Regions from separate parts of the Devosia sp. LjRoot16 genome, predicted to be linked through region 2. Evidence: predicted binding sites of a transcription regulator. Region 2 holds the regulator's gene; each other region holds the start of a gene.
What was found. The regulator LexA, encoded in region 2, represses DNA repair genes until DNA is damaged. The targets are predictions, from matches to a motif close to TGTTCNNNNTGTGTTCNG.
Positions count from the first base shown of each region.

Region 1: ACSQ23_RS06215 (YifB family Mg chelatase-like AAA ATPase) is a predicted target of LexA. The motif match lies at 2,272-2,289, and genes of this name have one in related genera.
Region 3: uvrA (excinuclease ABC subunit UvrA) is a predicted target of LexA. The motif match lies at 1,675-1,692, and genes of this name have one in related genera.

Region 1 is NZ_CAXUPH020000001.1:1,342,264-1,347,164, reverse strand. It holds gene ACSQ23_RS06220 (LysR substrate-binding domain-containing protein) at 1-559, shown strand, start outside; gene ACSQ23_RS06215 (YifB family Mg chelatase-like AAA ATPase) at 697-2,217, opposite strand; gene ACSQ23_RS06210 (aldo/keto reductase) at 2,329-3,285, opposite strand; gene ACSQ23_RS06205 (LacI family DNA-binding transcriptional regulator) at 3,298-4,290, opposite strand; gene ACSQ23_RS06200 (VOC family protein) at 4,423-4,869, opposite strand.
Region 2 is NZ_CAXUPH020000003.1:50,965-55,865, reverse strand. It holds gene ACSQ23_RS14660 (SMP-30/gluconolactonase/LRE family protein) at 1-230, opposite strand, end outside; gene ACSQ23_RS14655 (2-dehydro-3-deoxy-6-phosphogalactonate aldolase) at 227-838, opposite strand; gene ACSQ23_RS14650 (2-dehydro-3-deoxygalactonokinase) at 842-1,747, opposite strand; gene lexA (transcriptional repressor LexA) at 2,019-2,741, opposite strand; gene ACSQ23_RS14640 (ATP-binding protein) at 2,891-4,901, opposite strand, start outside.
Region 3 is NZ_CAXUPH020000003.1:381,510-386,410, reverse strand. It holds gene uvrA (excinuclease ABC subunit UvrA) at 1-1,404, opposite strand, end outside; gene ssb (single-stranded DNA-binding protein) at 1,819-2,331, shown strand; gene ACSQ23_RS16315 (class I SAM-dependent methyltransferase) at 2,628-3,404, opposite strand; gene ACSQ23_RS16310 (sensor domain-containing diguanylate cyclase) at 3,460-4,901, opposite strand, start outside.

The DNA.
Region 1 (4,901 bases), on a different contig from region 2:
GTTCCTGCGGCAATATCCTCGGGTGCATATCGATCTGGTTACCGAAGGACGACTGGTAGATATAGTTGCTGCCGGCTTCGACCTGGGCCTGAGGCCAGCAGATTTGGTGCCCAGCGACATGATAGCCTTGCCGCTCGGCCGAGAGCGCAGCAACGCTGTCGTCGCGTCACCAGATTTTCTCCGGACACATGGCAGGCCATTGGTCCCGGCGGACCTCTATCGGTTCAGGTGCATCCGTTCGCGTCTTCCCAATAACGCCCTGTTTCGGTGGCGATTTGAAAAGGATGGGAGCGCGGTTCAGATCGACGTGCAGGGCGCAATTACCCTCGACGAGTCGAGCCTTGTTAAGATAGCCGCGCAGAACGGTATTGGGCTGGGCTATGTGATGGAAGCGGACGTGCGCGATGACATTGGGGCCGGGCGCTTGGTGCGCGTCCTCGAGGATTGGACCCCTCCGTTGGCTCCGCTGGCGCTGTATTATCCGGGCCGAAAGAATCCTCCCGCAGCCTTCAGCGCCTTCATGCGTGCCGCGAGAGAGTTCGCATCTGCCAATAGTTAGTCGCTCCTGGAGCAATGGCCGCTTCGGGCCAGAAGCGGCCGTGCCGCCAGCGAAACAGCACTCGCGCGATCGCCGGGTCGTAGCGGCTGCTGGCTAGGGCAGGTCCGACAGCGCCAGGCTACCGTGATGCGCTCAACCTACCCCAGGGCCAGGTTCAGCCGGTAGCTCAACGCCTCGGCCAGATGCGGGCGGGTAACCTTGTCGGCGCCGGCGAGGTCGGCGAGGGTGCGCGCCACTTTCAGCACCCGGTGGTAGGCGCGGGCCGAGAGGTTGAAGCGCTCCGAGGCCTGCAGCAGCAAGGTCTGGCTGTCCTTGTCGGGATTGACCAGCTTTTCGATCAGCGACGGGCCGGCGGCGGCGTTGGTGAAGACATCGGGGTGGCCGGCTTCGATGTAGCGCTGGCGCTGCCGCTCGCGCGCCGTTTCGACGCGGGCGGCGACGGCGGCGGAGGGTTCGGCCGTCGCCGGGCCGATCATCTCGGCGGCCGAGACAGCGGGCACGTCGATGCGCAGATCGATGCGATCGAGGAACGGCCCGGAGACCCGACCCTGGTAGTCGAGCGCACATTGGTCGCCGCGCTTGCAGACATGGCCGGGTGTGCCGGCGAGCCCGCATTTGCAGGGGTTCATCGCCGCAATCAGCTGGAAGCGGGCAGGAAAGCTGACATGCGCGTTGGCGCGGGCGATCACCGTCTCGCCCGCTTCGAGCGGCTGGCGCAGGCTGTCGAGCACCGAGGGCGAGAACTCCGGCAACTCGTCGAGGAACAGCACGCCGTTATGGGCGAGGCTGGCTTCCCCCGGCCGGACCTTCAGGCCGCCGCCGACCAGCGCCGCCATCGAGGCCGAATGATGCGGGGCGCGGAACGGCCGGCGATCGCTGAGCGCGCCGCCTGCCAGTTCGCCGGCAATCGACTGGATCATCGACACATCGAGCAGTTCGCGCGGGTTGAGCGGCGGCAGGATCGAGGGCAGCCGCGCCGCCAGCATGGACTTTCCGGCGCCGGGCGGGCCGATCATCAGCAGGTTATGGCCACCCGCCGCCGCGACTTCCAGCGCCCGGCGCGCCACCTGCTGGCCGCGCACTTCGCTGAGATCGGGCAGCCCGGCCGGCTCGGCCCGCCGCCGCGCCACAGGGCGGCTGCAGAGCTGAAAGCCACCGAGATGGTTGACCAGCGCCAACAGCGTTGGTGGCGCGACGATCTCGAGGTCCTCACCGGCCCATGCCGCCTCCGGCCCCGAGGCCTCGGCGCAGATGATGCCCATGTCGCGCGACAGTGCGGCGATCGCTGCCGGCAGCACTCCGGCGGTCGGGGCGAGCTGGCCGTCGAGCCCGAGTTCCCCGAGCGCCAGGTAGCCTTCGAGCGCATCGGACGGGATGGCGCCGATCGCCGCCATCAGCCCGAGCGCAATCGGCAGGTCGTAATGGCTGCCCTCCTTGGGCAGGTCCGCCGGGGCGAGGTTCACGGTGATGCGCTTGGGCGGCAGGCTGAGGCCCGAGGCATAGAGCGCCGCCCGCACCCGCTCGCCCGATTCCTTCACCGCCTTGTCCGGCAGCCCGACGAGGAAGAATTTTGGCAGGCCAGGCGCAATCTGCACCTGCACATCCACCGGCACCGCCTCGATCCCCTGAAACGCCACGGTGGCGACCCGCGTGACCATCGTTATGCCCCCAACATCCGCGCGGCACGCTAGCAGGAGGTCTGCGGGCGAAGCAAGAACATTTAGGGAACAGATCGGCGATGACGGGGGTCCCGCTGGCCGCCACAGTGCCTACGGATAGTGGTTGAAGAGATTTCCGGCGTCCGGGATGTGCGCCATGATCGCATCGCTGATATCGGCAAGCTCTTCGAACGCCGTGGCCGGGATTGCCGCCTCGAGTGCCGCCGCGTTGCTTGCCACCTGCTCCCTCGTCCGGCCTCCGGCGACGACCGAATTGACGCCGACCTGGCCGAGGATCCAGCGGATCGAGAGGGTCGAAAGCGGCAGGTCGAGCTCGGCGGCGAGCCGCTTCATTTGCTCCACGCCGGCATGCACATGCGGCCAGATGTCAGCCCTGAATGGCAGGATCGAGTGACGCTGGTCACCGGCAATCAGACCCGGATCGCGGCCGAACTTGCCGGTAAGGATCCCATGACCCAGCGGGCTGTAGGCCACCACGGCGATATCGTGGGCGAGGCAGTACGGAATTGCTTCAGCTTCAGCATACCGCCACAGCAGGTTGTAGCCCAGTTGATGGACTTCGATGCTGCCGACCTCAGAAACCTGCTCCATTTGCGCAACGCTGAAGTTGCTCACCCCGACAGCACCGATCTTGCCCTGAGCGCGTGCGGTTTCGAGACCTTCCATGACCGGGCGCATGTCCCTGCCGGCACGGGGCCAGTGAATGTAGTAGAGGTCGATGAAGTCCACACTGAGCCTGTTGAGGCTGCCTTCGACTTCGGCAATTGCGGCGGCTGCCGTCAGGTCATCTGTGTGCGACTTGGATGCGAGAAAGACACTCTCCCGCTTGCCCTCAAGGAACTGGCCGAGCAGAGTTTCCGACCTGCCGTTGCCGTAGCCCGCGGCGGTATCAAAGTGCCGTATTCCCGCCAGATAGGCGGCATGCAGTGCGCCGAGCAGATCGGTGTCCGTCGCGTCTTTAGCGTACCACGAGCCGCCTTGCGCAATCGGCAGCAGGGGCAACGGATTATTGGCGAGCGGGGCAGGGCGGAGGGCGGGCGAGAGCATCGTCACGATCGGTCAGGTACTTTCGCGAATGATGAGCTCGGGATCGATCAAGGTAACCCGCGGCGGCGGTAGTTTCTCGCCAGCGGCGATCAGGTGCATCAGGCGATCGACGGCCATTTGCGAGACGGCCTGGGCGTCGTAGTTCACCGTCGACAGCGGCGGCTCTCCGAATTCGGTGAAGGCGATGTTGTCATAACCCATGATGGCGAGGTCGTCGGGAATGCGCACGCCCTGCTTGTGGCACCAGCGCAGCGCCCCCAACGCCAGCGAGTCGTTGTCGGTCAGCACCGCGGTCGGCCGCTTCGGCCCGTTCATGAGCATGTCGAGCGCGAAATAGCCGTGCCGCGCATAGTGGCCATTGGTCGGCGCGATCAGCTCCGCATCGACGCCGATGCCGGCCTCCAGCAGGGCCTGCTGATAGCCTTCGAGCTTTTCGTCATTGCCATTGGCATGCGAGGCGTCGAGAAAGCCGATCCGCTTGTGGCCCCGGCCGATCAGGTAGCGCGTCGCCTGGTAGCCGCCGCTGCGATCGTTGACGCTTACCCCGTCAATGCCAGCGTCAGGATCGGCAATCAGCAGGACGAGCGGAAAATTGGCGCTGCGTAACGGCCTGAGGTGTTCGAGGTCGCGATGCCGCGCCGGGTAGATCAGGATGCCATCCACCTGGCGGGAGCGGAACATGTCGACGACCCGGATTTCCTCCTCGAGCGTGTTGTTCGAGGTGGCGAACAGCGTGCCGTAACCCCTCTCCGCCAGCGCGATCTCGACCGACTGGGCGGTCTGCGTCAGCGTCGGGTTGAGAATGTCGGTCAGCACCAGGCCAATGGTGCGGGTCGCTCGGCTCACCAGCGACTGCGCCACGTGGTTGGGAACGTAGCGCAGCTCAAGCGCCGCCGACTGGATCTTGTTCCGGGTTTCGACGGGAATTCGCTCGCTGTTGCGCAGCGCCAGAGACACGGTGTTCAGTGAAAACCCGGTGCGCGCAGCAATGTCACGTAACCGCACGATCCCCTTACCCAAGTTCGGCACCCGATTCTTGCACCGGCGATACTTCGCCCGTCGCTATGCAACACCGATAGCATGCCGGTGTCGCGCTGGTCACCGTGGCTCGATCGTCCATGGGAACGGACATCGCGATCAGGCGATCGCTCCCGTTTCCTGCAGCCGGCGGATCGCCTGAAGCTGCAGGCTGTCCTCGGCCATCTCCATCAGTTCGATCCGGTTGCCGTCCGGGTCTTCCAGCCAAGCCTGCCGGTTGCCGTCGATCGCTGTCTTGAGCGGCAACAGCAGCTCGAGCCCAGCGGCCGCCACTTGCGCCAGCGTATCGTCGATGTTCTCAACGGTAAGGCACATATGGTTCATGCCGTTGGCGTTCCAGCCCGGTGCACGATCGTTTTCGGCTCCCGGGAAAACTTCGAGATATTGTGCGTCGGTGATCCGCAGATAGACCAGCCAGACGCTTCCGTCGTCCTTGTGGAGCCGCAGCATCTCGGGAAAGCCGAGCTTGTTGATGTAGTAGTCGAGCGAGCGATCGAGGTCGGTGACCTTGATCGCCACATGGCCGACGCCATTGATTCCGTGCATGATTTTTCTCCCCCTCAAGCGACTTTGTCGAT
Region 2 (4,901 bases):
AGCAGGGCGCCCGACTGGGCGATTGCAAGGCTCTGCTTGTCGATCACCGCGCCGGCGCTGACGGTGTCCTTGAAGGTGATGCGGTCGACGATGTGGCCATCGGTTCCGGCGCTCAGCATGGTCTGGTTGAGGATATCGAACCAGAACAGGCGCTCGAGCAGCGGGTGCCAGAACGGGCCTTCGCCCAGCTCGCAGCGGCTATCGACAAAGAGCTCGGCCTTGGTGTTCATCGCGGTTTTCCCTGGTCATAGGCAGCGACGGCCGCGGTGGCGCGCAATGCCACATCCGCGGCGGACATGCCGGGCTTGAAAATGTAGGTGCCGAGACCGAAGCCGGCGCAGCCGGCGGCGAAGTACTCGGTGAAATTATCGGGATTGGCGCCCCCGACGGCGTAAAGCGGAATGTCGGGTGGCAGTACGGCCTTCATCGCCTTGATGCCCTTGGGGCCCAGCACTTCGGCCGGAAAGAACTTGAGGCCCGTGGCGCCCGAGCGGATGGCGTTGAAGGCGTCGGTGGGCGAGAAGACGCCCGGATACGAGGTCATGCCACGCTCGATGGTGGCGCCGATCACCGCCGGGTTGGTATCTGGCGAGACGACGAACTGCCCCCCGGCATCAGCAACGGCATCGACGTCGGCGCGGCTCAGCACGGTGCCGGCGCCGATCAGCGCCCGGCCCTCGAACACCTTGGCGGCATCCTCGATGGAGCGCAGCGCCTCCGGCGAGTTCAGCGGCACCTCGATCATGGTGATGCCGGCGAGCACCAGGGCGTCGCAGACTTCGAGGGTTTCATGAGGGGTGATGCCGCGAAGGATCGCGATGATGTGTCGGTGGGTCATGGTCTATGCCTGTCTTGCAGCCTTGAGGCCGGCGAGGGTGGCGTCGGTTGCATCGATAATGCGGGTGCTGGCGCCCAGCCGGGCGAAGGCCATCTGGTAGAGCCCGCAAAGGCCGACGCTGCCGACCAAGGGGATCTCGGCTTCGCCGATCCAATCGCGCTGGCCGCCGATTTCAGCGCCGATGAGCAGACCCGAGAGGAACCCGGCGCACCATGGTGCGCTGCGTCCTGAGAGGAGCGAGCCGGCGCGAACCTTGAACAGCGTCGCAGTCAGCCGTTCGGGACGTTCCAGCCCCTGATCGAGGCCGGCTTCGAAGCCGCGCTCCCGATCTTCGCCTTCGAGTTCGCCACCCAGCGAGTGACGCAGTACCGAGTGGGTGCGCAGCAGTTCGAAAATCTCGCCGGTCATGGCGCTCGAGAAGCGCTCGAGCCTGGTGCCAGAAAGCAGCGCCCATTTGCTGTGGGTGCCGGGCATCACCGCCAGACCGGAGAAGCCCGGGAGCAACGATGACAGGCCCAGCAACTGGGTTTCCTCGCCGCGCATCACGTCCTCGGCGCCGACATCACGCAGGCAGACGCCGGGAAGAATGCGGGGGTTGAGCGGACCGGGCATGTCGGGCGCCACCGCGCCTTGAACGAGGCGACCAAGCTCGGCCGGCGCGTCGAGATAGGGGGCCTCGATCCAGCCCTGGCGGGCACCGGCCATGCCGCAGATCAGCACGTCTTCGACATCCTCGGCGACACCGCTGAGCAGCGAGGTCAGCACATCGGGGTATTGTTCGCGGCTGAGGCGACCCATGCCATCCGGCGACGAGCGCGCGAAGGCGATCTCGCCGGCGGCGTCGATGCCCCATGCGCGCAGATTGGAAGTGCCCCAATCAACGGCGACCCATTCGACCTCTGCTGCCAAAACCTTCTCCCTGGCGCTGCACGTTTGCTGCGCACCGCCATGCCGCTAAAGCGCGATCGGGAAGGTTGTCCACTCTCCTGGTACGATCGCGACGGCCATTTGCATGGCGGCGCTGCCCGAGGATGCCCGAAGCCTCCCTTGGCGGCGCGGACCGTAACGTCTTTGCCGGCCCGGCCCTAGTGCAAATATCGGCGGGGAGGTTCGGTTTCATAAGAAAAAGGGCCGGCAAGGCTGCCGGCCCAGGGACCCGATTGGCGGTGGGGTCAATACGTCAGTATTTGCGCAGCAGGCCCACCAGCCGGCCCTGCACCTTCACCCGGTCAGGCGGGAAGATGCGGGTCTCGTAGGCCGGGTTGGCCGCTTCGAGCGCAACGGAGTTGCCGCGGCGGCGAAGCCGCTTCAGCGTCGCTTCCTCGTCATCGACTAGGGCGACCACGATCTCGCCAGTCGAAGCGGCGTCCTGCTTCTTGATCAGCACGGTGTCGCCATCGAAGATGCCGGCGTCGATCATCGAGTCGCCGCGGACTTCCAGTGCATAGTGCTCACCAGGCCCCAGCATTTCAGGCGGCACCATGATGGAGTGGCTGTGGGTCTGGATCGCTTCGATCGGCGTGCCTGCCGCGATGCGGCCCATTACCGGGATCGTCACCGCCCGATAGGAGTCGGCATTGACCACCGGTGCCGAGGGGCGGGCCGGAGGCGCCGACACCTTGCCGAGGTTACCCTCGATGACCGAGGGCTCGAAGCGGGCCTTGCGACCACCGAGCGAGGGGTTCATCGAATCCGGCAGCTTGATCACCTCGAGCGCGCGGGCCCGATTGGGCAAACGCCGGATGAAGCCACGCTCTTCCAGCGCGGTGATCAATCGATGGATGCCGGACTTGCTTCTCAGGTCGAGCGCGTCCTTCATCTCGTCGAACGAGGGTGGGATGCCGGACTCTTTCATCCGCTCGTGGATGAACATCAGCAGTTCGTGTTGCTTGCGCGTAAGCATGGGCGGCTCCGTGAGCAGAATCGGAACAAAGACTGAACGTGTTATACGTGTTCCAGTTATGTTCTGCAATCGAGCGGTGAATATTGCGTTACGATTGGGGGCGCAGCGAGCGGAATGAGCAGGTGTCGGGCCTAGGAACGCCGCTGCTCTCACCCATTGGCGAGGCGGCGGAGGAGGGCCGTGGCGGCGAGGAGATCCGAGGTAGCCTTGCCTTCGGTGAAGGCGTGGAGAGTGCCCGCAAGGAGCTCGTAGGCGGCAGTCCGCCGGTCCCTCGACCACAGGCGTGCGAGGCTCATGGCGGCCCTCAGTTCCCAGGCGAGCGCTCCCTGGGTTCGAGCGAGATCGATGGCCTCCTGCAGCAGCCGCGTGCCGGCCTCGATATCGCCGTCAGCGACCCTCGCGAGGGCGAAGGCCCGCAGGATCTCGGGTCGGCACCAGCCGCTGCTGCGTTCGGGGGAGAGCTTCAGCCCGCGCAGCGAGCCGGTGAGCGTCACCCAGGTCTCGGCCTGCAGGAAGCTCGCCGGCTGCAACAGGATGGCGCTTTCGCTGCGACGGCCTTCGCGGACGGCGATGTGGATCATCACCTTGCGGTAGAGATCGGCCCATGAGGTCCAGAGCGGCAGCCCGGCATGCTCGGCCGCGCGCCCCAGTTGCGTGATGCAGCCAACGGCTCGGTCATCCTCGCCGTACCACAGCAGCAAAGGGCAGGCGCCGAGGCCAATCGCTTCGCAGAGGGCCCAGGGACCTTGCTCGGCGGCGAAGTTCAGCGCCTCGAACAGCAGGTGGCGGGATTGGTCGGGCTTGCCCAGCAGCCACAGCCGGCGCGCCTCCACGACGCGCAGGGCCCCCCTCGGCGGGGAGGTCAGAATGGCGAGCGGCGCCGGCAATTGCCAGTCGGGTCCACCGATCATGGCGTTGGCGAGGCGGGCCGAGGCGGCATGGTCGCCGGCATAGTGGAGCGCCTCCGCCTGCAACCGGTCCGCGGTTTGCGCCAGATCGCGACGTCCGGCAGCGCGGGCATAGGCAAGAGCCGCCTGCGACAGCCCGGCGGCGTGCCGGAGGTGACCGGTGCGCAGCGCCAGGGCCGAGCGGACCAGCAGAAGTTCTGCATCGGCCCATGCGGCGGCCATGGTGCGGCCAAGGCGGGCCGCCTCGAGCAAGTGCCGGCCTTCGATGCGCAGCGGACCGGCGCGATCTTCCGTCAGCGTCGCCAGTTGCAGATGCAGCCGGAACCGCAGGTTGGCTGGCAGAAGCGCTCCGGCCCGTAGAGCTGTCACGGCGCGGCTCCGCATCTCATCATAGTGGCCACCCCGCAGCAGCAGGGGGCTCGCATGGGCCGCGAGGAGGGCGCCAGCGTCTAGGTCGCCATGCGGCGAAAGGCACCGGTCGAGTGCCTCGCGGACCTCCTCGACCAGGTCGCCATGCCGTTCCAGCCACTCGGCCCGTGACAGCTTCTGCCAGGCCTCGAGGGCATTGATGACATGCGACAGGGCGAGGTCGGCATGACGCCGTGCCGTCCGAGGCAAATCCTCCGACGCGGCGAGCCGTTCGGCGGCGTAGGCGCGCAAGGGGCGGGAGAGACGGTATCGCACTGCATGTCCACCCCGAGCGGTGAGCACCTGCGACTTTGCCACGAGGCCTCCCAGCGCGGCGATGAGGCGGCGATCATCGAGGTCGCCGTCGGTGGTCACGGCAGAGGCATCAGCCAGGTCGAACGCGCCGGCGAAGATCGACAGCCGCCGCAACACGATGCGTTCGTCGCCGGAAAGCGTGCCATGGTTGAGCTCATAGAGCCCGCGCATCGAACGGTGGCGCGGCGCAACGGTGCGGCGGCCATCGGACAGAAACTCGATACCGCGCTCGAGTTGGGTGCGCACTTCCTGCAGCCCGAACACCTGGATACGAGCGGCGGCCATATCGATGGCGAGCGGCAAGCCGTCGAGTTTGCGGCTGATGGCCACGAGGTGCCGGACGTCGCGGTCGCTGCCGCGCAGGGTTTCGTTGCCGGCCTGGACGCGCTCGATCAGCATGCGCACCGCGGCGTGGGTCATGGCCTCGTCCAGCCCGATATCGTCGCGTTCCGGCAGGTCGAGCGGCGCCAGGCGATAGACGTGCTCTCCGGCAGCTCGCAGCGGCTCGCTGCTGGTGGCGAGGACGTGG
Region 3 (4,901 bases), 330 kb from region 2:
GATCTTGTTCTGCTGCTCGGTGAGCTTGGCTGGCAGGGTGGTGAACCACTCGGCTGCGGCCTTGATCGACTTCTCGCTGACCTGCGCGATGTGCAGGCCATCGATCTTTACCGCCAGCGCTTCGGGCTTCAGGCGGTAGCCGTTACAGGCGACGCAGGGCGCCTGCGACATGTACTTCTCGATTTCCTCGCGCATGCCGGCGCTCTCGGTCTCCTTGTAGCGCCGCTCGAGGTTGCCGATCACGCCCTCGAAGGGCTTGGTCGACTTGTAGGTACGAAGGCCATCGTCATAGACGAAGTTGATCGGCGTCGAGCCGGTGCCGAAGAGGATCGCGTGCTGCACCTCGAAGGAGAGCTCCTCCCAGGCGGTGCCGGTGGAGGCGCCATAGTGCTTGGCTACCGCCTGCAGGGTCTGCAGGTAGTAGGGCGCGCTGGTCTTCGACCATGGCAGAATAGCCCCGTCGCGCAGCGAAAGGCTGACATCGGGGACGATCAGGTTCGGATCGATCTTCTGCTCGGTGCCGAGGCCATCACAGACCGGGCAGGCGCCGAACGGGTTGTTGAACGAGAACAGCCGCGGCTCGATCTCGGGGATGGTGAAGCCGGAGATCGGATCGGCGAATTTCTCGGAGAAGATCAGCCGCTTGGGCGCGCCGTTCTCATCGAGCTCGTCGGCGAACTCGGCGAAGGCGATGCCATCGGCGAGCTTCAGCGCCGTCTCGAAGCTTTCGGCGAGGCGGGTGGCGATGTCGGGGCCGACGACCAGGCGGTCGACCACCACTTCGACGTCGTGCTTGATCTTCTTGTCGAGGTTAGGCGCGTCTTCGATGTCGTGGAACTCGCCGTCGATCTTGACGCGCTGAAAGCCCTTGCGCATCAGGTCATTGAGTTCGCGCTTGTACTCGCCCTTACGGCCGCGGGCGATCGGCGCCAGCAGATAGAGCCGGGTTTCCGGCGGCTGCGACATGACGATGTCGACCATCTGGCTGACGGTCTGGCTCTGGATGGGGAGGCCGGTGACCGGCGAGTACGGGATGCCGACGCGCGCGAATAAGAGGCGGAGGTAGTCGTAGATCTCGGTGACCGTGCCGACGGTCGAGCGCGGGTTGCGCGAGGTGGTCTTCTGCTCGATCGAGATGGCGGGCGAGAGGCCGTCGATCTGTTCGACATCGGGCTTCTGCATCATCTCGAGGAACTGGCGCGCATAGGCGCTCAGCGATTCCACGTAGCGGCGCTGGCCCTCGGCATAGATGGTGTCGAAGGCGAGCGACGACTTGCCCGAGCCACTCAACCCGGTCATCACGATGAGGCTGTCGCGCGGCAACCTCAGGTCGATGTTCTTGAGGTTGTGTTCCTTGGCGCCCCTGATGACGAGATCGCGGTTCGGGTTAGGTCTGTCGGCCATCAAAGACTTCCACTTGACGAGGGCAAGCGACCATAGTGCCGCTTTGTGCCAAATCGTGTCAGGGTTTCAAAAAAGAGGGGCTAGGCCGCACATCTGGGTATCCGGCGCCCGACTTGCAACTTAACCACGCCGCAACGGTTCCTGTCACCACGGCGGTTCACAGCTCTGCTCAAAACTTCACGTGAACATAAGGGGAACAACCCGAGAGTCGGTCAAGTGCTGTCGTGCGGTGGCACATTGCAGCCCACGCTTGACAAACCGCGGCGCGAGGAGAACATAAGAGGAACGACGACGCGCCGACGAAGCTGTGGGCTAAGGCCCTTTGGCGCGCGCGCCGGGCGGACGATAGCGGTAGGATACGCGCCGGAGTTTCTCCCGGGCGCGTTTCCGGGAAAAGTTGGAAAGGAAAGTGCCATGGCTGGCAGCGTGAACAAGGTCATCCTGGTGGGCAATCTCGGCAATGACCCCGAGGTGCGGAACCTGCCATCGGGTGGCAAGGTGGTGAACCTGAGCGTCGCGACCTCCGAACAGTGGCGCGACAAGAATTCCGGCGAGCGCAAGGAGCGTACCGAGTGGCACCGCGTGGTGATCTTCTCGGAAGGCTTGGTGCGCGTCGCCGAGCAGTATCTGCGCAAGGGGTCCAAGGTCTACATCGAGGGCCAGCTGCAGACCCGCAAGTGGCAGGACCAGTCGGGCCAGGACAAGTACTCGACCGAGGTGGTGCTGCAGGGCTTCAACTCGAACCTGACGATGCTCGATGGCCGCAATGACGGCGAAGGCGCCGGCGCCTCGGGTGGCGGTGGTTTCTCCAGCCCGCGCGAATCCAGTGGCGGCGGCTTCGGCGGCCCGCCGGCCCGCCAGGAGCGACGTCCGAGCTCGGCCCCGGCCTTCGAATCCGGCTCGATGGATGACGACATCCCGTTCTGAGGCGGTTGCCGCATCGGACAACTGGTTGAGACGGGTCGCGCAAGCGGCCCGTTTTCGTTTGAGGTCGTGGGCAGCGCTGCGTTTTACCTTTGGAAGGCACAGTTCGCTCAACCCACTCGATGTCATCCCAGCGAAAGCTGGGACCCAACTCTCCCCTCGGCGCGCGTTGTGCCGGACTAGGGCAGGTGCCTTCGCCGGGGGGCCCAGCTTTCGCTGGGATGACACCCGGTGGGGGAGGCTATGCAGCGGGCATACCGGCGTTTCGTGGCTGGCATCCTGTTGATCCGCGAGGTGCCCTACCTCGGCACGATGCTTCCCCAGGTCACCAGGGTCCTCACCGTGTAGTTCAACCGGCCCGCTACGGCGTGAGGGGCGAGAAGCTCGGTGAGTTCGGCGTCGAACGCGGCGGTGCGGCTGCCGAGCTTCGAATAGGCCCAGGTGTCGCGCGAGTGCTGGCACCTCATAAAATCCTCGAGGCTTTGGCTGACCGGCGCAGTGAAGAACGCGCGGCCCGCCACATCGACGTGGCCGCCAAAGTCACTGGCGATCGCATCACGCCATCGCGGATCGAGCCGGCGGCCGGTGACTTCCATCACCCATTTGCCAAGGAAGCGCTGCCAGTCGGCCTCCCAGGGTGGCTCGAAGGCATCGTCACCGGAGACTGCCGCAAACACGTGGCCGGGCGCCGCGTGCGCCAAGAGCCGCGGGAACAGCCGGTCATGATCCATCCAGTGGATGCTGGCAGCGGCGACCGTGAGGTCGAAGCGCCAACCGTCGAGCGGCGCGTCTTCGGCGAAGCCGCGCACCCAGTGAAGGTTCGGCGCGCGGCCGTCGGGGAGGTTTTGTCCGAGCGCGATCATGTGCTGCGAGGGATCGACGGCAACCACATCGGCGAAGGACCGCGTCAATGGACGGGACACCTTGCCCGGACCGCAGCCGATATCCAGCATCGCGTCGCGCCGAGGGGCTAGTTCGCGCAGCTTTTCGAACACTGCTTCAGGGTAGGGTGGGCGATAGGGATAGAGCTCGACGACCTCGCGGTTCTCAAAGGATGCCCCGGGACGATCGTTCATCAGTTCCCTCCAGCTGCCGGTTGCTTAGCAGAAGGTGGTGCCGGTTTGACGACGATCAACCAACCAGCCGTGGGGTGCGGAGCTTACGGGGGGCGGCGACACTTTGGTTTCGGCCCTGCCCTTTGGCGTCATAGAGGGCGAGGTCGGCGGTGCTGATCAGCCAGGAGCCGTCGTGGACGGCATCCTCGTCGCGCGGATCGATCGAGGCGACGCCGATGCTGACCGTCGCGACGCGCCAGGGCAGGTTCCGGGCGTGCGGAATGGCGAGGGCCTGCACCTGGCGGCAGAGGTCGGTGGCGATGGCGCGGGCGGCGTCGGTGTCGGTATCAGGCAGCAGCAGGACCAGTTCCTCACCGCCATAGCGGGCCGCGAGGTCGGTGGGGCGCCGCGCCGCGATGGCGACGACGGCGGCGATCGACTTGAGGCAGGCGTCGCCGGCGAGATGACCGTGATCGTCATTGAAGCGCTTGAAGCGGTCGGCATCGACCATCAGCAGCGACAGCGGGGTGGAGAGCCGGCGGGCGCGGGCGATCTCGCGGGTCAGGGCGGCATCGAAGGCGCGGCGGTTGGCGATGCCGGTCAGGCCGTCGCGCATGGCCAGGCTCTCGAGCTTCAGCTCGAGGCGCTTGCGTTCGGTAACATCGCGGGTGACGCCGACCACCGACAGCCGGTCGGAACGTTCGGCGGCGATCCGCAGCGAGGTTTCGAGCCAGATCTCACGGCCATCCTTGTGCTGCATGCGGAACGACACCGTCTCCTGCTCGGTGGCGCCCTGGCGCAGTCGTTCGGCTGCTGCCTCGACGGCCGGACGGTCCATCGGGTTCACCACCTCGAAGGCGTTCTTGCCCAGCATTTCCTGAGGCAGGTGGCCGGTCAGGCGCTCGAGGGCAGGGGAGATGTAGGTGCGCGTGCCGTCGCTGTCGAAGCGTTCGACCAGGTCGCTGGCGCTTTCAGCCAATAGCCGGAACTCCGCTTCCTTATGCTCGAGCACCGTTTCGCTGCGTTGCCGGCGGCGGATCTGATCGACCAACCGCAGGCCGAGCAGCGCCGCGGCAAGCGTCAGGCCGAGGGTGATGGCGCCGCGCTGCAGGGCGCCGCGGCCCCAGCTGGCCAGCGCCTCGGCATGTGAGACGGCGACCACCGAGACGATGGGGTAGCGCGCCCCGCGGTCATAGCCTCCGATGCGGCGATGGCCGTCGATGGCGGAATCATAGTGGTAGGCGCCCGAGGCCTGGGCGAGGTCGGGCCGGGCGAACAGCTCGCCCTCGCCGAGGTCTTCGTCCCTGAGGTCGGGATGATAGGGTTTGCGGCTGAGCAGCAGGCCATTGCTGTCGTAAAGGCTGATGGTGCCGAGCCCGCCCACGTCGATGCCGTCATAGACATCGGCGAAATAGCGGGTATCGATCGCCGCGACCACCACGCCGCCGAAGCTGCCATCCGACCGGTCGAAGCGACGACTGACCGTGGTGACCATCGCGTCGTCGCCGGCGGCGCGAA